2 regions of the Paenibacillus sp. J31R109 genome follow, and region 1 is predicted to be linked to the other one. Evidence: predicted binding sites of a transcription regulator. Region 1 holds the regulator's gene; the other holds the start of a gene.
The links. The regulator NrdR, encoded in region 1, represses ribonucleotide reductase genes. The targets are predictions, from matches to a motif close to AACACNATATATNGTGTT.
Positions count from the first base shown of each region.

Region 2: a site for NrdR is predicted at 8,503-8,520, ahead of nrdI (class Ib ribonucleoside-diphosphate reductase assembly flavoprotein NrdI). Genes of this name have one in related genera too.

Region 1 is NZ_JCAUAR010000006.1:351,211-362,250, forward strand. It holds gene AC58QT_RS18465 (MFS transporter) at 1-292, opposite strand, end outside; gene AC58QT_RS18470 (PIG-L deacetylase family protein) at 324-1,079, opposite strand; gene AC58QT_RS18475 (DUF559 domain-containing protein) at 1,256-1,924, shown strand; gene htpG (molecular chaperone HtpG) at 3,358-5,238, shown strand; gene AC58QT_RS18485 (hypothetical protein) at 5,287-5,460, opposite strand; cyclic di-GMP riboswitch class I at 5,552-5,647, shown strand; gene AC58QT_RS18490 (hypothetical protein) at 5,690-5,878, shown strand; gene AC58QT_RS18495 (DUF4183 domain-containing protein) at 6,160-6,630, shown strand; gene nrdR (transcriptional regulator NrdR) at 6,733-7,212, opposite strand; gene AC58QT_RS18505 (alpha/beta-type small acid-soluble spore protein) at 7,324-7,542, shown strand; gene AC58QT_RS18510 (lytic transglycosylase domain-containing protein) at 7,643-8,227, opposite strand; gene coaE (dephospho-CoA kinase) at 8,224-8,820, opposite strand; gene AC58QT_RS18520 (MntP/YtaF family protein) at 8,855-9,595, opposite strand; gene mutM (DNA-formamidopyrimidine glycosylase) at 9,694-10,554, opposite strand; gene polA (DNA polymerase I) at 10,613-11,040, opposite strand, start outside.
Region 2 is NZ_JCAUAR010000011.1:23,544-34,583, forward strand. It holds gene AC58QT_RS23895 (winged helix-turn-helix domain-containing protein) at 1-503, shown strand, start outside; gene AC58QT_RS23900 (MDR family MFS transporter) at 566-2,119, opposite strand; gene AC58QT_RS23905 (hypothetical protein) at 2,177-2,917, opposite strand; gene AC58QT_RS23910 (polymer-forming cytoskeletal protein) at 2,943-3,623, opposite strand; gene AC58QT_RS23915 (YhbD family protein) at 3,637-4,266, opposite strand; gene AC58QT_RS23920 (hypothetical protein) at 4,319-4,732, opposite strand; gene nrdF (class 1b ribonucleoside-diphosphate reductase subunit beta) at 4,791-5,777, opposite strand; gene nrdE (class 1b ribonucleoside-diphosphate reductase subunit alpha) at 5,799-7,883, opposite strand; gene nrdI (class Ib ribonucleoside-diphosphate reductase assembly flavoprotein NrdI) at 7,870-8,229, opposite strand; gene serC (3-phosphoserine/phosphohydroxythreonine transaminase) at 8,823-9,911, opposite strand; gene AC58QT_RS23945 (mismatch-specific DNA-glycosylase) at 9,982-10,500, opposite strand; gene AC58QT_RS23950 (DUF1501 domain-containing protein) at 10,525-11,040, opposite strand, start outside.

The sequences.
Region 1 (11,040 bases):
CAGGCGGGTTGAAAAGAAAGAAGAAAAGCACACCAAACGGCAAACTTCCAAACAGAATGTACGGAATTCGCCTGCCGAAGCGCGTTTTGGTCCGGTCGCTCACATATCCCGCAACCAAATTAAACAGGGCATTCAGGAAACCATAGATGATCATCCCGATCGAAATCGATGTACCCGATACGTTCAACACCGTAACATAATAGAAAACAGCAATGGCGCTGAACGCTTGCCACAAGACGCTAAGTCCAATTTGATTCGAGCTGTAAGCGAGTTTTTTAGATAGAGATACCATTGGACTTGCCTCCTCCATAATTTGAACCTGCTTAACTATACAGTGCCGATGGGAAGAAATGCAGCTGGTGCGATGTCAGTACTTTAAATGCTTCTGCATAGCCCTTCGCTTCTGGGTTTTGTTTCAACTTACCAAACAGTTGTAGTCCTTGATAGTCAAAATACCCCTTAACCAAGGGCCAATTAATGTTGTCAAATTGACTCTTATGGGCCAAAATTGAAGCGATCTTCGTTTCCCAATGTGCCGTAACGTCAATAAACGTATTTGGATGCGAGGTCGCATAGAATGCGATTTGCGGCACGTCATGCGGCTTAGATCCAGGGAAAAGAATCTCATTGGACGAAAAGAGCATTGCCGATGCGACCGCTTTACCTGTTTTGATATGGTCCGGATGTGCTTCATAGGGCATCCATGGATCTACCGTCATCAATAAGTCTGGCTTCTCTTCGCGGATAATTGGAATGAGCTTTGCCAGCAATTCCTCTTCGGTGTAGTTCCCCATGTCCGGAAATTCAAGTGCAATCTGCTTGGACACGCCTAAAATATCACCGGCAGCCAACCGCTCTGCGCGTCGAACCGCAGCAATCGCTTCAGGCTCCACTTCGCCAGTTGAACCGCTTCCTCTACCATCGGTTACCGTAATGTAAACGATTTCACAACCACGCTGTGCAAGTTCGTATAGCGTACCTGCTGCCCCAACTTCGTTATCATCAGGGTGAGGTTGGACGCATACGACTTTCTTAACATCCAAGACATCAGGAAGACCTAATATTCGTCTAATATCCATGTAAAATCCCTCCAATATGTCACATTCTATCATAAAAGGAAGAGAAATGTCGAAAATGTTCCCTCGTGAAATCGGGGGAATTCCATTATACTTATTAGTAGAAGACGAAGAACGTCCCTGTCCATTTTCTTAATGGCATGGGGGCGTTTTTTCGTTGTAAAGGAGGGAACTTACCTATGAGTTTCGAGCATGTGCATGCTAGATGGATTGAAAGCCATTTGGAACAGAGAACTGGAGAACGCAGGGGCCGCTTGGAGCGCGGGCATCAGGAGGCGGAAAGACGATTCTGTCAGGCCGTCTGGTGGGAGCTCCGAGGCCATTTCGACGAGCTGCACCCCGAATTCGAAGTGTTGGATTGGCGGGGACGCTCGTATTTCTGCGATTTTGCCTGGCTGACGAAATTTGTGAAATTGATCATCGAGATTAAGGGATATGGCCCTCATGTGCGAGATATGGACAGGCAAAAATACTGCAATGAGCTGAACCGGGAAACCTTTCTAGCTGCGATGGGATATCAGGTGATCTCATTTTCGTATGATGATGTTGTCTCTCGTCCCGAAGTATGTATCACACTGCTTCGCTTGTTCATTAGTCGTTACCAGGCGATCCCCTCACCTGTCAGTCTGGGCACGGTGATGGAGAGGGAAATTGTGAAGCTCGCCTATACACTCGCGCAGCCTCTGCGACCGAAAGATGTAGAAGCTCATTTAAACATCAACCATCGCACAGCTGTGCAATGCCTGCAGTCGCTCTGCACCCAGGGTTGGCTTACACCGCTCGCTGGTGCTGGAGGCAGACATGTTGTGCGTTACGAGCTCATGCAAGACAATCTGCATCGGCTGTGAGGAATTAGGCATTAGACGGGATGGAGCATATCAAGCGGCCGCTAGGATAAAAAGATGCGAATGTGCAGGCATTTTCTTTATTTTACCCTTGTAAAGTCAAATTACTGCGAAAATACATCAATTTCTCGTTATATCTCCTGATCTGGATGAATTTGAACCAAAAAACTGCATATTCGCAGCAATTTCCTCTTATTCACTCAAAAACCTATTAAAAGATGTATTTTCGCAGGTTTTTCGAAAAGATCCGTGCGCTAGCGGGTGATGTAACGAATTGGAGATGTTACCGAGACTGAAGCTAGTTTAAAGAGTCGGGGGAGTTGCTTGAGTGATGTGTGGAGTTACAGGGTCGAAGGCCTTGCGCGAGTGTAGCTAGTTAAAAGTGCTGGGGCAGCTGCTTGAGTGATGTGTGGAGTTACAGAGTCGAAGGCGTTGCGCGAGTGTAGCTAGTTGAACGTGCTGGGGGGAGCTGCTTGAGTGATGTGTGGAGTTACAGGGTCGAAGGCCTTGCGCGAGTGTAGCTAGTTGAACGTGCTGGGGTAACTGCTTGAGTGATGTATGGAGTTACAGGGGTCGAAGGCGTTGCGCGAGTGTAGCTAGTTGAACGTGCCAGGGTAGCTGCTTGAGTGATGTGTGGAGTTACAAGGTCGAAGGCGTTGCGCGAGTGTAGCTAGTTAAAAGTGCTGGGGCAGCTGCTTGAGTGATGTGTGGAGTTACAGAGTCGAAGGAGTTGCAGGAGTGTAGCTAGTTGAACGCGCTGGGCAGCTGCTTGAGTGATGTGTGGAGTTACAGGGGGCGAAGGAGTTGCGCGAGTGTAGCTAGTTGAACGTGCTGGGGTAGCTGCTTTGTGATGTGAGGAGTTGCGAGAGTTGAAGCTTTGAAATAGTTGTAGGAATTTAAAATAGTCGTCTTCTTCTAACATAGGTGCTCGCGGCGGTAGGAATGTGAAACAACAGTACAAGCTACACGGTAAAAAGATGCGAATGTGCAGGCATTTTCTTTATTTTACCCTTGTAAAGTCAAATTACTGCGAAAATACATCAATTTCTCGTAATATCTCTTAATCTCCATGAATTTGAACCAAAAAACTGCATATTCGCAGCAATTTCTTCTATTTCACTCAAAAACCTATTAAAAGATGTATTTTCGCAGGTTTTTCGAAATGACCCGTGCGCTAGCGGGTGATGTAACGAGTTGGAGATGTTACCGAGACTGAAGCTAATTGAAAGAGTTGGGGGAAGCTGCTGGTGCTCCAGCTATTGTAGATGTTTCAGAAGCTGCGATAATTTCAGAAGTATCCATGGTCATTAGCACGATTTTCTAGCCTTTCCAATTGACATTAAATTTCAGGGATGTTATAAAGTTAGTGTATAGCACTCACAGCGTGCGAGTGCTAATTTTATAAACCCTGTTACATATCGAAAGGAGATCTATCCGTGGAAAAGAAACAGTTTCAAGCCGAATCCAAGCGTCTATTGGAAATGATGATTAATTCGATTTACACACAACGTGAAATCTTTCTAAGAGAGCTTATCTCCAACTCCAGCGATGCGATTGACAAAATTTACTACAAAGCACTTACAGACGACTCGCTCGTTTTTGACAAAGATAGCTACTTCATCAAAATTACAGCCGACAAAGACAATCGCATCTTAACGATTCGCGATACAGGGATCGGGATGACGAAAGAAGATCTTGAAAACAACTTGGGGATTATCGCGAAAAGCGGATCTCTTGCTTTCAAAAAAGAGAACGAAGCCAAAGATGGCCACAACATCATCGGTCAATTCGGGGTAGGCTTCTACTCCGCATTCATGGTTGCTGACCACATCGCGGTAACAAGTAAAGCCCTTGGCAGCGACACCGCATATAAATGGGAATCCGACGGTGCAGATGGGTACACGATTGCCCCTGCCAACAAAGATTCCGTTGGGACGGAGATTGTCCTCTCGATCAAAGCAAATACCGAAGATGACAGCTACGACGAATACTTGGACGAATATCGCCTGAAAGCGATTATCAAGAAGTACTCCGATTTCATTCGTTACCCGATCAAAATGGACATCACAAGCAGACGTCTCCAAGAAGGCAGCGAGACCGAATACGAAGACTTCCAAGAAGAGCAGCACGTGAACAGCATGGTGCCGATCTGGAGAAAGAACAAAAGCGAGCTTACTCCTGAGGACTACGAGAAGTTCTATCACGAGAAACATTACGGCTTCGACAAACCGCTGAAGCATATTCATGTGAGTGCAGACGGCGCGGTAGTCTACCAAGCCATCCTTTTCATCCCTGAAAACATGCCTTATGACTACTATTCCAAAGAATATGAGAAAGGCTTGGAGCTTTACGCAAACGGCGTTCTCATTATGAATAAATGTGCGGACCTGCTGCCTGACTATTTCTCCTTCGTCAAAGGCATGGTGGATTCCGAGAGCCTATCGCTCAACATCTCCCGCGAGATGCTGCAGCACGATCGTCAGCTCAAATTAATTGCGAAAAATATCTCTAGCAAAATCAAAGGGCAGCTGCAAAGCCTTCTAAAGGACGAGAGAGAGAAATACGAGCAATTCTACAAATCCTTCGGCAGACAGCTTAAATTCGGCGTTTACAGCGACTACGGTACGCATAAAGAGCTATTGCAGGATCTATTGATGTTCTCCTCCTCCAAGGAGAAACAACTTGTCACATTGGACGAGTATGTATCCAGAATGCCAGAAGACCAGAAGTACATTTACTATGCTTCGGGTGAGTCGATGGAAAGAATTGATAAGCTTCCGCAAACGGAGCTTGTCACTGATAAAGGTTACGAGATTCTATACTTCACTGATGATATTGATGAGTTCGCAATCAAAATGATTATGACTTACAAAGAGAAGGAATTCAGATCGGTTTCAAGCGGGGATCTTGGTATTGATGTAGAGGATAACGCTAACGATTCTGAGTCTGATAAAAAAGAAAATCAAGATCTATTCGACTACATGAATGGCTTATTGGCTGGTAAAGTATCGAGTGTAAAAGCTTCCAAGCGCTTGAGAAAGCATCCAGTATGCTTATCCACAGACGGCGATGTCACCATCGAAATGGAAAAGATCTTGAACGCGATGCCGAATAACCCAAATGTTAAGGCAGAGAAAGTATTAGAAATCAACGTCAACCATGACGTGTTCGCTTCCTTGAAGGATGCTTTTGAGAAAGATAAAGAGAAACTAAACCTTTACACGGCGCTCTTGTATAATCAAGCCCTTCTTATCGAAGGTTTGCCTTTGCAAGATCCAGTTGAATTTACGAATGATATTTGCAAAATCATGGTGTAAGCATTCATCCAAGCACTGCAACTCTTTTGTTGCGGTGCTTTCTTTTAGCTAAGATGGTTCCGAAGAAGAAACGGGCACGACACGGATATGATCGTGACTAGCTTCTTGTCGATTATACACATATGCAAGTAAACGAGCTTGATCAATGCCTAGCGCCTTCGCTACCTCAACAATATCCAATTCTTGAATTTTTTTGCTGGATTTTGGGCTATTGACGGACATATGCTTCAACCATCCTTCGAATTAATATTAATGTAATTAATAGCACGATAAACCTAACCTGTGATATAGTTTTGATATAAAGACGTTATCGGTATGATAAAGGCAAAACCACTGAAAAGTGGTGACGCAAAGCTAGAGGGACTAAATTGGCCATTGTGATTGTCCAAAATGTCAGCCAGCTACCGCCTCCATCCGATGATGACAGTACGACAAAGGAGGAATCTGTACCATGAATAAAACGGTGATTGACGGTAATATGAGTCTAGACGTCATGCAATTGATTGACAGCTTGCATCTTCCTGATCATGATATTTTGGACATGTTCTCATTCTCGTTTGGCAGCAATTTATTAACGTCGGATGAAGCCATTCGGTTCATTCACTTTCTTCGAAGTGAACTGGACAAACGCATTCAATAACCGAATTATGCCTTATCACTAACAAAAATACAGTCGGTTGATGTCAATAGAATTTTTTTTTTTCAAAAGCTCATGAGGGCGCATCATTATTGACTTTCCCTCTATGAAGCAGCCAAAGACAGCGCACCATGCGCTGTCTTTTTTTTATTTTTTGTCACATTTCGAAAAAAAACAAATCAATTCGTGTCACCCTCTGAATTTCCCAATCAAACTAGTATTTTTGAACATATGATATAGCAAGTACTAGAGTTGCATCTACCCATGCTGAAAGGAGGACAACCATGAGCGAACACTTGATTACACTCCATTTAACAGCGACTAGTGTAGTCTCAGGAACAATTACAACATCAACTTCAACGACAACATCAACTACGACAACTACGACGCTTACCCCGCTTGTCAAACGATTTACGGCTAATGTGGTATTAGGAAATATTCTTGGAGGCGTAACTACGATTCTTTCATCTAGCTTCAGGGACGACACAGGAGCTAACTTGCCTAGCAACAGTCTGACGGTTCCTGGCAGTAATGGATACTACAATGTTTTTGTAAATGGTGTTCTTCAGTTAAGCTACTTAACGACTTTAACGACAGCTAGTTTAGTCATTAATACTGGGCTCACCATTGGGGTATCGGTGAATTTAGAAACCTTATCGTTCACTGCCTCCTCCACCTCTACTTCCACTTCAACTTCTACCTCCACCTCAACAACGAACAATTTAGTTGTGACAACAACGGTTAATACGCATTAGTCAACCCCATCCTTATCAAATGGTGAACATAGAAAAGCCGCACCCCCTCATAACGTTTCACGAGGTGATGCGGCTTTGTGTCATTTGTGCAGCAGGTGCTACTTATTTGTCCCTAAGCAGACCAACATCATGCTTTCCCAATATTTGCGTTAACTCCTTCAAGAACATATTGATGTCCTTGAATTGCCTATAGACAGAGGCGAAGCGAATGTAGGCCACTTCATCGACGGGGTACAATTGCTCCATCACAATTTCACCAATGCCAAGGCTATCGACTTCGGCGTGAGCTGTCGTGCGAAGCTGCATTTCGACTTCAGAGACGAGCATCTCTAGCCGCTCCATGGAAACCGGTCTTTTTTCACAAGCACGAATTAAGCCACGTAAAATTTTCTCACGACTAAATTCTTCCCGACTTCCATCTTTTTTAATCACAATTAAAGGTGTTTCTTCAACCATTTCGAAAGTCGTGAATCTTCTAGCGCATTTCTCGCATTCACGGCGACGACGTATGGATTTGTTCTCATTGGCAGACCTCGAATCAAGCACTTTCGTACCAGAATGGTCACAGAACGGGCATTTCATTCGCTTTCCTCTCCTTTCTCTCTTGGAAATATCTTTACCAGATGTTACATGTCTTGAAGTTTGGAGTTCTGCACACAATAGATTTACCAACCGACAAGGAGGTGAACAGACATGAGTTCAAACAGAAGCAGCAATACTTTAGTCGTTCCACAAGCTAACGCAGCCTTGGATCAGTTGAAGTATGAGGTAGCTCAGGAGCTAGGTATCGCTATCCCACAAGATGGCTACTATGGCAACATGACTTCTCGTGACACTGGCTCTATTGGTGGTAGCATCACTCGTCGCCTGGTACAAATCGCAGAACAATCTCTAGCAGGTCAATTCAAGTAATCTTGAATTGCGCACGCTTTTGACTCTGCCAAACAGGAAGTATTGGACTCCTCGCTCCCCCGGGAGCTAGTCCAATGCTTCTTTGTTTTTGCCAAGTCCGCTATGCAGCTCCGTTGCCGTTCCATTGCTCCGTGTACAGTTTCGTATACTTCTCATAATAATACAGCACACGCTGCACATAATGACGTGTTTCACCAAAAGGAATATCACTGATATTCGACTCGGTTCCGTCCCACACTTGATTATTCTTCCATTTATTCACATTACCTTGTCCTGCATTATACGCCGCGATAGCGTAGATTAAGTTCCCATTATAATGCTTGATCAGCCAATTCAGATACCAAGATCCTAGAAAAATATTCATATCTACACGAAGCAAATCTTCTTGCGTATGAGGCCCTAAATTCGTCGATTCAACAATCCATTCAGCGGTATCAGGCATAAGCTGCATAAGGCCTAATGCCCCTTTACTTGATTCTAAATGATATTTATAATTCGTTTCAACTCGAATAATGGCTGCAATTAGAAAAGGGTCTATATTGTGTTTCGCCGCGCTTTGCTTAATCTCCTGCTCAAAGTAGATGGGGTATAGCTTTCTGCCTATAATTGCGCTATTCATGAAGAGGATCATGACAAAAGCAATTAGCAGAATAGCAAACATTCGCTTTTTTCGAAAGAACGTCATGCTAATCCCTTCCCTGCCCAAAACCGCTCTACCCTCATGTTGGTTTCTTCCCAAGTCCCACTATTATCAATCACAATATCTGCAAGCTTACGCTTCTCTTCAATCGACATCTGTGCATCAAGACGAAGCTGAGCAGTCTCTGCTGACAAGCCATCTCGCTGCATCAGTCGTTCCAACTGCAAGTGACGCGGAATATAAACAACCATGATCTCCTCAAACATGGACACCAAATTCGATTCTATGAGTAAAGGAACATCGACCACAACCAGCTTGGTGGGATAGTCCCGTTCATACGTTGTCATCTGCTCGCGCATCCTTGCACGAATAGGAGGATGAAGCAATCCCTCAAGCTGTTGCCGAGCTTCAGGGGATCCAAAAATGATTTCACCGAGCATCTTACGCTGCAATGATCCATCGTGCCCAATCACAGCTTGTCCAAAAGCAGCAGCAACCTGTTCAAGAACAGGACTGCCAGGCTCGACAACATCACGAGCAATCTGATCGGCATCGATTAAAAGGGCACCACGGCTAACGAGCATACGGCTAACCGTGCTTTTTCCACAGGCAATACCTCCTGTTAAGCCGATATTCATATCGCTTCTCTCCTAAAAGTTCATTGATAGTGAACTATAGCATTTTCAAAAGTCCCATGATAATAAGTACACATCCAGGAAGGATCGACAGCTTTTTCATCCAATTCATCTCGGCATATCGGAAACCAATCCGCAAGCCAACTGCAAGCAAGGATCCGCTTGAAATCGAAATAACAGAAGCCGTTAATAACGGCACGAACCCGATTAGAGCAGCACCAATGCCCGCTCCGAAAGCATCCAATGAGAGCGCTAAGCCGAGTAATGTAGCCTCAGAAGCTGAGATATTCCCTGACTTATCAACATCCGCTATGGAAGGCGTCCGCAATATTTGAATCACAAGGCCAAACCGTTTTAGCTCAATACTCAGAATTTCTTTGGTGCGCTGCAGCGTATCAAACGTCACTGGCTCCACGTAACCAGAGTTGCGAATCTCGCTGTAGGGCATACTGCTGACCACCGCTTGATCTGGCGTATTGGCAGGCTGCTCCTGTTGCGTTTGGTTTTTTTGCCCTTGTCTCATCTGAATAAGAGCCCACACACCAATACCGATAAGGATGAAAGCCCCAATACGTTTGGCAACCCCTGGGGACATAAAGGACGACATCAAAACGCCGATCTGCATCGATGTATATATAATAATACCAGACCATAGCGATATAATTCCAATTGAAACCAGCGGTATTCGGATTTTGCGTAACCCATACATGACACCAACACCGAAACCGTCCAATGAAACTGCAAAAGCCAAAATGAGCAGAGAAATGACAGGAAGCATACAAACCCTCCTAAGCGTTTTACCTAACTAACAGGCCTCATGGGCTATTACCTAGGCTAAGTACTCCATATCATATGGGGAGGGTACGCTTCTCGTTCCTATTTCTCCGACTTCTTTCGGGACCGCTTGGGCTTAAGTGGCTGACACGTGAGACAAATGTGTGTCCCTCTGCCGCCTACAACTGTTTTGACAATTTCATTACCACACGTTTTGCAGGGCTGTAATTGTCGTCCATAAATGTTCAATTGGTGCTGGAAAAGGCCGATTTCTCCTTGTCCATTCACATACGATTTAATGGATGATCCGCCCACATCAACCGAATCTTGAAGGGTTCGAATGATCGACTCATGCAACAACGCTAGCTCCTTCTTACTCAGCGAGGAAGCTTCCCTTTCGGGATGAATGCCCGCTAAGAAGAGGGACTCGTCTACATAAATATTCCCGATGCCCACAATATATGCTTGATTGAGCAGGAGCGGCTTGATCTTCGTAGCTCGATGGGCAATGGCACCGCGAAACGCTTCGTACGTGAACGCCTCATCGAGCGGCTCAAGACCGAGTTTAACGAGCGGAGGCTGTGCAAGCTCTTCCCCCTTAGGGAATAGATGCATCGTGCCGAATTGGCGCACATCTTTGTACCGCAGCTCACTTTCATCTGTAAAACGAAACAACACATGCGTATGCAACTCTAGCGGATCATCGCCGGCATACAAACCATAGCGGCCTTCCATGCGCAGATGGGAGACCATCACGTAGTCCGTGAGCACGAAGCGTAGAAACTTGCCTCTTCGCTCAATCGTTTCAACCGTTTGACCTTGCAACAAGGTTTCAAACTGCTGAATATCGTCCGGCTTTTGGATAATACGAGGCAGCCTCACCACAACATTAGCGATCGTTTTGCCTGTGATTAACTCATTTAAAGTTCGTTTGACGGTTTCGACCTCGGGTAGCTCTGGCAAGGTGTTCACCTCCTTCTAGTTGTTAAATCCGTACGCAGCACATCCTGCATGCTCCGTGTTACTTCGCATCATACCAAGTGAGACCGTAATCAACGTCAGCACGTAAAGGAACGTCCAGTTTCAGTGCTGCTGCCATGACTTCAGGAACCAACGACTTCATCATTTCGAGCTCGTCTGCCGGCACTTCAAAGACAAGCTCATCGTGTACTTGAAGCAGCATACGGCTTTTCAGTCCTTCTTTAACCAATCGATCTGCCATTTGAACCATGGCTAGCTTGATGATATCAGCGGCAGTTCCTTGAATAGGCGTATTCATAGCGGTACGTTCAGCGAAAGAACGGATATTAAAGTTGGAATGCGTAATTTCGGGCAACATTCGGCGGCGCTGCAGCAGTGTCGTTACATACCCATCTCTGCGAGCATCCTTGACGATGTCATCCATATATCGGCGAACCCCTTGGAATACGGCGAAATACTGTTCAATGA
Region 2 (11,040 bases), on a different contig from region 1:
AGAACAACCTTGTTCCGATTATTATGTTGACGGCTATGCAGGATCTAACCGATAAAATTGCCGGTTTAGACAACGGAGCCGATGATTACATGACAAAACCTTTCTCACCGCTTGAGCTTGTCTCACGTATCCAAGCGATTCATCGCCGTATTCAAACCTTGCCTTCAACGACAGAAGAAGCACCGATCGCGATCGGTCAAATTTCCGTCAAAGCAGAGCAACGGGAAGTAACGATGAATGGCACGCCTATCGAGCTTACACCGAAGGAATTTGAATTGCTTCTATTCCTCTGCAAGCATCGCGGCAAAGTCCTTAGTCGACAACAGCTGCTTCACGGCGTGTGGGACTATCATTTCCTCGGGGATACGCGCATCGTAGACGTCCATATCTCGCATCTGCGTGACAAGATTGAGCAGAATGCACGTCATCCGGAATATATCATGACGATTCGCAACGTAGGTTACAAATTGACTGAGCCTGTCATCAAAGAGTCTTACGCTTAATGCACGAGCTCAATTAAAGAAACATCCCAGAACATGAATCATGTCTTGGGATGTTTTTTTGGTTAAGATTTTCCTTTCAGCTCTGCTGCCGCTTGCTCAGCTTGCTTATGCTCCAAGGATTCGGTTAATCGCTCTTTACTCATGAGAACTGCTGCTATAACAGCCAACGCTGTTGGAATCAATGCCCACATAAATGTATAGGAAATCGAGGATGATAATCCGGCAGTAATTTTATCTAGAGCAGGTTTTGGAATTTGGGCACGCATTTCAGGTGCCAGCAATACCCTAGGATCACTAAACGCTGGATTGTCAGCCATGTTCCCTTGCCCGCTTCCAGCGAAAATGTCCTTAAGCTTCGCTGTAAAATCATTCCGTTGAATAATTCCGAATAGTGTAATCCCTAGCGTCATACCTAGGGAACGAACGAATGAGACTGTTGCATTCACTGAACCACGCTGGGACGGATCAAAGTGATGAATCGCCGCATTGGAAAGTACAGAGAAGCTCGCGCCGATCCCAACACCAACGACGATCATGCACATTGTCACATACAAGCGGCTTGTATCCGGTTCAAGCTGTGTCAGCATGAACATACCCGCTGCTAGAATTACAACAAAGATCATCATAATGTTCCGGTAGGGCATCTTATTCATTAAGAAACCGCCGCCGACCGCTGAAAATACGGAACCTACCATCATCGGCAATAAGACGAGCCCCGAATTCGTAGCTGTACCGCCAAGTACCCCTTGAATATAAATAGGGATATACACAGATGCTGTGATGAAGCCCATCCCGCTCAATAAACCAAGCGCATTACTCGTCGTAAACAAACGGTTCTTAAACATGGGGAATGAAATAATAGGCTCGATGACTTTTCTTTCAATCATGATAAAGCAGATTGTAAGCACCGCGAAAGCTGCAAACAATCCAATAATTAAGCTCGAATCCCATGCATATTTATTGCCGCCTAGCTCAAGAGCAAACATCATACTGACAACAGCACCAACAAGCGTAACGGCACCCCACCAGTCGATCTTCTGCTTCGTATGGATAGGTGATTCTTTATAATAGACTGCAATAAAAATAAGGGCCAAAATACCAAGAGGAATATTCACATAGAAGACCCAATGCCAGTTAATATAATCTGTAATATACGCGCCAAGCAACGGTCCGAAAATACTCGACAAACCGAATACCGCACCGAACAAACCGCCTAACTTCCCGCGTTGTTCAACAGGGACGGTATCAAACATGATCGTGAACGCAATCGGAATAAGCGCTCCGCCGCCAATCCCTTGAAGCGCACGGTAAATACTAAGCTGAACAATACTTTCTGCAGTACCACACAGGATGGAGGCAAGCAAGAATACAATTAAACCAAAAACAAAAAATCGTTTACGCCCGAACATATCGGATAACTTACCAAAAATCGGCATACCGGCCATTTCAGCAACCATGTACGCGGATGTCACCCAAACGAACTTATCTAGTCCGCCAAGATCGCCTACGATCGTTCCCATTGCTGTAGCGACAATCGTATTATCCATCGATGCCATCAGCATTGCCAAGAGCAGACCTGCTAAAACAAAGCCTACTTTATTATTTGCTTTCGTCATTCTTACACATTCCTTTACTATTTCGTTTCGTCTGTCCACTTTAAACGGACAGGCGTACTACAACTTGCGTGATTCTTTCACAATGGCACCCTTCTTTTTCTCCAGATGCCCCTTGTATTCAACCAGTTCGACTTCACAGCCAGGACCAATGACAACTTGGTTACCGCGGACTACCTTCGCTCTCGTATGCTCCAGGTAAATATCATCCCCTTCAATCACCGAAACCATAACCTTTGCGTGCGGTGAGGGTCTAAAGAAGAAACTTAACGGATGCAGCATACTCGCTTTACGAATTCTAATTTTCTCTCCGCCGATCTCTTTCACTGTTGAATCTTGGAATAGTCTAACGTCGACATCCCCTGCATTTAGCAGTCCTCCAATATCAAACATCCCTTTCAAGTGAAACACATCGACTTCGCAATCCCCTCCTGCAGTGACTTGGCCCTTCAATGCGATCCGGTTGCCTAACATATGACCTTTCACTTCAATCGTCCCTGATCCAGTTAATGAGCCAATTTCGGCATCACCACTGATACTCACCGTCCCCGAATTTTTCATTGTATCGCTTTGAACATTGCCCGTCAATGAAAATGTGCCTACAATGCCTGTTTGGCCTGCCTGCAGATCACCATCCATCTCTATGGTTCCGATACATTTCAACAGACGGCATTTCATATCTCCTTCTACGATGCCTTCTCCAACAATTTTCACACGATCGTAAAGACCACCTGCCACAGTGGAGCTGCCTGTAATGTTCAAGTTACTAATTGACGAACGTTTGTTTGCATTCAATTCCATTGTACATCAAACCCTCCTCTCTCCGCTACACTTTTTCGCTGATCTTCACTTTGGATTTCTTATCTTGTTCGAGCTTGACTGTATATTCAATGAGTCCGATCTCGCAACCAGGCCCAATCGTAATATTCGCCCCTCTTACTACATCTGCCGTCGTGTACTCCAGATAAATATGATCGCCTTCGATCGTCTGGCACGTCAAATGATTGCCGATAGCTGCAGGCAGAATCTTCAACAAACTAGCAAAGCTAATTCCCGACTGCTTACGAATTTGGATTCGTTCTCCACCGATTTCCGCTATTTTGCAATGACCGTGTAAGGTAACTTGGATGGTATCCGCATTGAGTGTGCCCACTTGCAGCTTGCCATTTGCATGAAACTTCTCTGCTTCACAACTGCCGGTTATCGTGGATGCACCGTGTATCTCAATATTCTCGCCAAAATAATTTCCCTCGACCTTCACTCTCCCGTGAATCCGTGTACGCTTAGCCTTCAAATCCCCCTGAATCGTAAGGGTCCCATTCATTTCCGCCGTTTCCGATTGGATGCTGCCATTCACTTCTCCACGACCATTTAGCGTAAAATGCGAGCAAATAACGTCCCCTTCCAGGCGTCCTATTCCATCAATTTTCACGGTACGAAAGCTCCCGCCATTCGAAGAACCTATCCCAGAAATCATCAAATTACGTTTCAGTTCCGCTGTCTGCATGGGTGCCACCTCCTTACACTGTTGTTATTTTTAGCTTCAACTCTTCAATTTTCTTCGCTACCTGCACGCGGAGCACGACTTTAGCACCACGCTCGCAAAACAGTTCACAGCCTGTCGTAACAAGGAAGAACAAAGTTAAGCCCATCTTGCGAATAAAAATTAAATCACAAGGCTTTCCCTCAAACTTGGCATATTGCTCTTTCATCGTCAGAAGCAGGTGCTTTCCTTCATCGAGGCTCATCTCCCCAGTTTGTAAGCAATCCTCTAATAGGAACAGAAACAACGTTTCTTCAAAGCTGTACACCGCAGTCGCACCTAAAAAGGGGGAAGCATATTCAATCGTCGCTAGTGAAACAATGTTACGATTCACAAGCTCTAATTTGTCTATTCTCAGATCACTCGGAACGATAGAGAACACATCCGCTAGTTCGTCCAGAGATAGATCATCTTTCATATTTAAAATTTTATCGATACGCGCCAGCATCTGCCCCTTCGGAAAAAACGTTTCCTGTCCCGTAAACGCTGATTTCCGTATAAACCATTCCTCAGGAACTAAGTTTTTCCGTTTCCAGCGGTATAATTGACCATAGGATATTCCTGTTAGCTCTAATAGCTCTTTTTTGGAGATCAAATCCTCTTCCAAACGACATCCCTCCTTTGCAAATTTAATTTAACATAACATTGTTACGTTGACATCAGCCTTGAGACTGAACCCCAATCAGTCCTGGATACGATTCGATCGCTGTAACTCGAATTTTTCGAGTTACAGCGGCTTTATCGCCTCTTTCTCTTCCCGTAACTCGAATTTTTCGACTTACAGTGGCTACTTCGTCTCTTTCTCTTCCCGTAACTCGAATTTTTCGAGTTACAGCAGCTACTTCGTCTCTTTCTCTTCTCGTAACTCGAATTTTTCGAGTTACAGCGGATATATCGCCTCTTTCCCTTCCCGTAACTCGAATTTTTCGAGTTACGGCGAATACTTCGACTCTTTCCCTTCCCGTAACTCGAATTTTTCGAGTTACGGCGACTATATCGCCTCTTTCCCTTCCCCTAACTCGAATTTTTCGAGTTACGGGCTTATCGACCCGATTAGCTAGGCGCATAACCACAAAAAAACCACCCAGCAACCGCTGAGTGGTTCATTTCTTCACTTCTATGTTTCACTTATTAAAATATAAAATCATCGTCCGTCAAAGCCTCGACGTGAATCGTGCGCACATAACCATTGCCTTTTTTGGAGAAAAAGTCATGCTGCTTCGTCTTCGTGCTCAGTCCGTTCAATACAATCGGGTTGATCTCTTCTTCCGGGAACATCGGTTCAACACCCAGATTCATGAACGCCTTATTCGCATTATAGCGTAAGAATGCTTTCACCTCGTCTGCTAGACCGAGCGGTCCGTACAGACTATCTGTATAGCCTTCTTCATTCGCATGAAGCTCTTTCAACAGCGCACACAGCGTCGCGTACGCCTCATCTTGCTCAACTGGGCTAAGCTCCGCGTAGACCTCTTGTGCCAACACGCCGATGTACAGGCCGTGGATGCTCTCGTCGCGTAGAATCAAATCAATGATTTCGCCGCTGCTCGTCATTTTACCTTGGCCAGCCAAGTACAACGGATAATAGAAACCGCTATAGAACAAATAGCTTTCTAGCAATACAGACGATGCCATCGCTAGATACAGCTCTTTGGTCGTATTAATATTCTCATAGTAGTGTGAAATCTTATTCGCCTTAAACTGCAAGTGTGGATTGCGCTCCACCCATTGGAACAGCTCGTTGATCTCCTCAGTCGTAGACAGCGTCGTGAAAATCGAACTGTAAGACTTCGCATGAATCTGCTCCATCATCCCCATGAAGCTAAGCACAGCTTTGCGCTGCAGCCCATCCACATGCTCAAGAATCTTCGGCATCCCAACGCCGCCTTGCATCGTATCGAGCAATGTCAGACCGCCTAGCACCTTCATATACAGCTCGCGCTCCACAGCGCTCAAGGTAATCCAAGACATTTTATCATCAGACAATGGAATCTCTTCATCTGTCCAAAATTGCATAATATTTTGATTCCAGAACGTATTCGTAAAATCATCATCAGGTCGGTTCCAATTTACCGCTTTACGAACGATTGGTTTATTTAGAGTAGGTGCACTTGTCATGATTGGTAATCCCCTTCCTAATTATACCGAGCAGCTTACACATTCCTCAACGGATAGCTGATTGGTTCGTGTGTAGTAGAGCGATTTAAGTCCTTTGTGTGCCGCATACAGGTATAATTTAGCAAGTTGTCTTGTTGAAACATCACTGTTTACGTGTAAAATGGTCGAGATCCCTTGATCCACATGCGTTTGAATCTCCGAAATGAGGTCAAGAATCTTGAACTGATCCATCTGATAAGCAGATTTATAGTAGAAGAAATTGTCACGTGCCATGAATGGCATCGGATAATACGTTGTTGAGTTCGCATACGTACGTGTCTCAATCGGCTCAACAATCGGCATAACGCTGGAGGTTGAATTTTGGATATATGAGATGCTTTGCGTCGGCGCTACTGCCAAACGATATGCATGATAGAGCCCATGCTTCTGAACGTTCGCTTGCAACGCTTTCCAGTCGTCTGGAGACGGAATCGGCATGCCTTCGAATAAACCTTTCACTTTGTCCGACAGCGGACGGTAATCTATTTCTGTATAACGGGTAAAATAATTCCCATTGGCATACTCGGATAGCTCAAAGCCTTCGAACGTTTGCCCGGATTCTTTGGCAATCTCCATACTTTTTTCAATGGAATAGAAATTCATCGCTGCAAAGAAGGTGCGAACGAAATCTCTCGCTTCAGCACTCTCATAAGCAATTTTGTTCTTGGATAAATAGCCGTGCAAGTTCATAACGCCAAGACCGACAGAGTGCAGCTCACGGTTCGCTTTCGCAACACCTGGCGCATTATGGATCGTCGTCATATCACTCACCGAAGTTAGAGCAATCATGCCTTCATGGACGGTTTCGCGCAGCTTTTTACGATCCATCACATTGGCAATGTTCATGGAAGCTAGGTTACAGCTGATATCGCGAAGAATAACGTCATCTTGACCGTAATCATTAATTTCGGATGTTTCTTGCAATTGGAAAATTTCTGTACAGAGATTAGACATCTTGATCGTCCCAATCCCTTTCAGGGCATGATCCTTATTCGCATTCGTACGATTCATCATATATGGATAACCGGATTCCAGTTGAGTTGTCGCAATTTTGGTCAGCATATCACGTGCCTGCATGACGACTTTCTTTTTGACTTTCGGATTCGCTAGGAGTTCATCATACATCTCATCCATATCCAGGTCATCGAGATGCTTGCCATAGGCTTGAAGAACGGTATAAGGTGCAAAAATATGTAGAGGCTTGTTTTCCTCCGCCAGCTTATAAAACTTATTCGGAACAATAAGTCCGATCGAAAGAGTTTTCAAACGGGATTTCTCATCCGCGTTAATTTTCTTGCTATCCAAGAATTCCAATACGTCCCAGCCAAAAATATTATAATACGCCGCGCCTGAACCCTTGCGTTGTCCCATCTGATCCGCATAAGAGAACGCATCCTCCATCAGCTTAAGGACAGGTATAATTCCTTTTGCCGCGCCCTCAACACCTTTAATCGTTTCACCACGACCACGAAGCTTCGATAAATTCACGGCTACCCCGCCGCCAATTTTGGAAAGCTGCATGCACGTTGCGAGTACATAGTTGATGGAATTTAAGGAATCGTCCATTTCCAATAAGAAGCAAGATACCATTTCACCTCGACGACTCTTACCTGCGTTCAGGAATGTAGGTGTCGCTGGCTGCAACCGTTGCTCCATCATGGACAGGGCCAGTACTCGTGCTGTCTCGGCATTTCCGCGACCTAAGTACAGGGCTACAATCGCTACGCGATCTGGAAAATGCTCCAGATATAACGTCTTATCATCACTGCGTAAAGCGTAATCTGTATAAAATTTCGAAGCTGCCATATACGATGCGAACTCGAATTGATTGTCATGTGCCACTTGATACACGCTGTTTACTTCAGCTTCGGTGTATTTGTCATAAACATTCTCGTAGAAGTTATTGTCGATCATGTAACGAACCTTCGAAGAGGTATCGGGGAATGTGAGGCTTTTGCTGTGGACTTCCTTCATAAACACTTCAACAGCTTCTTTATCCTTCTCTAATTGGAAGAAACCATCCATACCGCGTTGCATTAATTCATTATTAAGTTCAATGTGCCGCAATTGCTTGTACCCCCTGAACAAATCGTTCTACATCATTTTTGGTGCCAGATAATTCGAATTTCGTTAATACGGGAACATCGTAAAGTGCAGAGATCGTATCTGCGCTTTTGGCGAAGCCATCACCCCAGTTGCGATTACCGCTAGCTGCTACGCCTTGAAGACGAGAAGAATTACTTTCTAGGAAAGAAGCTACCTTGGGAGGAATTTGACCAAAACCAGTTGTGTACGTCACGAGAACGAATGGCTCGTCCATCGTCATCGCTTCCTCAATCTGAACTGCAGGCATTTGGAGTTTCGCAATAAAACGGCGAACATTTCCAGTCTTCGAATCGTAAGCAATTATCATAGCTTCCGTCTCCTATCATTATCAATTCTCTCTATCTTGTGCCAACACTTGCTAGTAACCTATATGTAGTAAAAATGCTCATTCTATCGTCTGCCACTCGTGGGTGATACTACCCTGTAATCGACAGAATCTGCGTTTTCGTAACGACTCCGTACGCGGTCAAAAAAGCTTAAAACCTGCGTTATTACTTGGTTTCCGCCGCTATTTGAGCCTTCAGCCAGCAATCTCGCAACGCGCTTTTTATCACGACATCTAGTTGATAGTTTCAAATTTATATCAATATATTGTGTTTGTCAACGAGGTAAAAGGCCTATTTACATTTCCAAAACACCAAACCCTAGACGGGGCGTGGCTCGATAGGTTTAGAAAAAATATTTTAATTTTTCACTTGATTTTTTCAGAAATGTCGAAATGCCTAGGACCATTATCACCCACTAGATCTAGTTGCAACTTCTCTCTCAATCATCCTCTTTAAACCTTCTCAGAGACCCTCTAGAGGCTTCAGAACACTTCGATTGAAACTCTATGCCTCCGACAAAAAAAAGCTATCCATGCGCACACGAGGGTGCCATGAATAGCTTCCTTCTTTTGTATTAGCTGTTGCGTTGTTGGAAATCAGTCATGAATTCAGCAAGTGCTTTACATGAAGCGTAAGGTACAGCGTTATACGTGGATGCACGTAAACCGCCAACGCTGCGGTGACCTTTCAAACCAACAAAACCTTGCTGCTCGGTTTCTTTAATGAATTTCTTTTCCAGCTCTTCATCTTGCAAGCGGAAAGTAATATTCATGTTAGAACGGCTTCCTAGATCCACTGGTCCACGATAGAAGCCATTGCTGCTATCGATTGCGCTGTAAATGAGGCCTGATTTTTCGATATTATTCTTTTCAATAACTGTTAATCCGCCTTGCTCCTCAATCCATTTCAACACCAGATTCACCATGTAAATGGAATAAGCCGGTGGCGTGTTATAAAGGGAATTGTTTTTGCTATGCGTTTCATAACGCATCATCGTAGGGATTGTTTTCGGCAGATCAACGAGTAAATCGTCTTTAATAATCGCCACAGTCACGCCAGACGGTCCAAGGTTCTTCTGTGCTCCCGCATAGATCATGCTGAACTTCGACACATCAACCGGGCGGCTCAAGATATCACTGGACATGTCACCGATTAAAGGTATGTTGCCTGTATCCGGGAAGCTTTGGAACTGCGCACCCTCAATTGTTTCATTGGAAGTGATGTGCAGATAAGCTGAATTCGGATCAAGGTTAATTTCACTTAGAGCAGGAATTTTCATGAATTTCTGTTCTTTCGAACTAGCTGCAAGAGAAACTTCTCCAAATAGCGCTGCTTCTTGTACAGCCTTCTCGGCCCAAGCGCCTGTCAACACGTAGCTGCCAACCTTGCCAGCTTTTAAGAAATTCATAGGTATCATGGAGAACTGAGAGCTCGCTCCACCTGTCAAAAAGAGAATTTGGTATCCATCTGGAATACCGAAAATACGCTTCAACAGCGCTTGTGTTTCATTATGTACTTGCTCATATTCCGAACTACGGTGAGATATTTCCATGATGGACATGCCAATACCTTTAAAATCAACAAATTCCTCTTGCGCTCTTTGAAGTACTTCGAGCGGTAACGCCGCAGGCCCTGCGTTAAAGTTATAGGCCCTGTTTCCCATGAGTGACCACACCTTTGCTTTTGTATTATGGCTATGATAGCAATATTCTGATCAAGCATCAAGTAAAACCTCAAACAAGCTCTCCAAGCGCAGGTCGAATACCGCTGTAAATCGCAACCATTTCCTCCAGCTTCATCCGAACAAGACCGCTCGAAGACGGGCATACATAATCGACAACACCGTCTACCATCGGGTTCGGTTGAATCCCCCATGCAATACCTCTGCGGCCGCTATATTGCTCATAAACACCTTTCCCCACGAAGCACACCACCTTAGGTCGGAAGTACTCGATTTTCTCTTTCAAAATACGTCTGCCTTCTCGATACTCCTCCACCGTGATTTCTGCTGCGGTTAGCGAGGGGCGTGCTACGATATTCGTGAAGCCGTACCCAATTTGAAGGAGATCGCCATCCTCTTGTGGTTTGTAGAGCCTAGGCGTTAAACCTGCCTGCAGCAGGATGCGATAGAATCGATTACTCGGATTCGCATAATGATGCCCCGTTTCACCAGATCGGATACTCGGGTTATAACCAACGAAGAGAATTTGCAGCCCCTCCGCGATATGATCTGATATTGCCGCTAATTCCAAGCAGGCACCACCTTCTATCTCTCATTAAATAAATTTTAAATTCTCATAAGATTTGCCCAGCACGCTGGTTGTATCTCCTTTTAACCACGAGTCAATTAACGTACTATAGACGGAGCGGAAATCCACCTCATATTTTAAATCATCATTGTCTAGGTTACTCAAGTTGGGATAAGCGCCATACAGCCCGCCTTTTACTTTACCGCCAATAACGAACATCGGCGCCGCTGTACCGTGGTCTGTCCCACCGCTTCCGTTCTCTTTCACGCGACGACCGAACTCGGAAAACACCATCACAGTCACACGATCCTGTAATCCCTGTGCCTGCAAATCCTGATAGAAGGCCGTCAGCCCTTCATCGACCTGAGTAAGCATTTGTGCATGCTGCTGCTTTTCATCCGCATGATCATCAAATCCACCTACCTCTACATTGAAGAGTCGCGTACCCGACTTTCCAGCCAACAGCTTCGTCACAAGCTGCAAGTCTCTCGCAAAATTCGAATTCGGGTACTCTATTTTCTTCGTATAGGTGGCGGCAAGTGA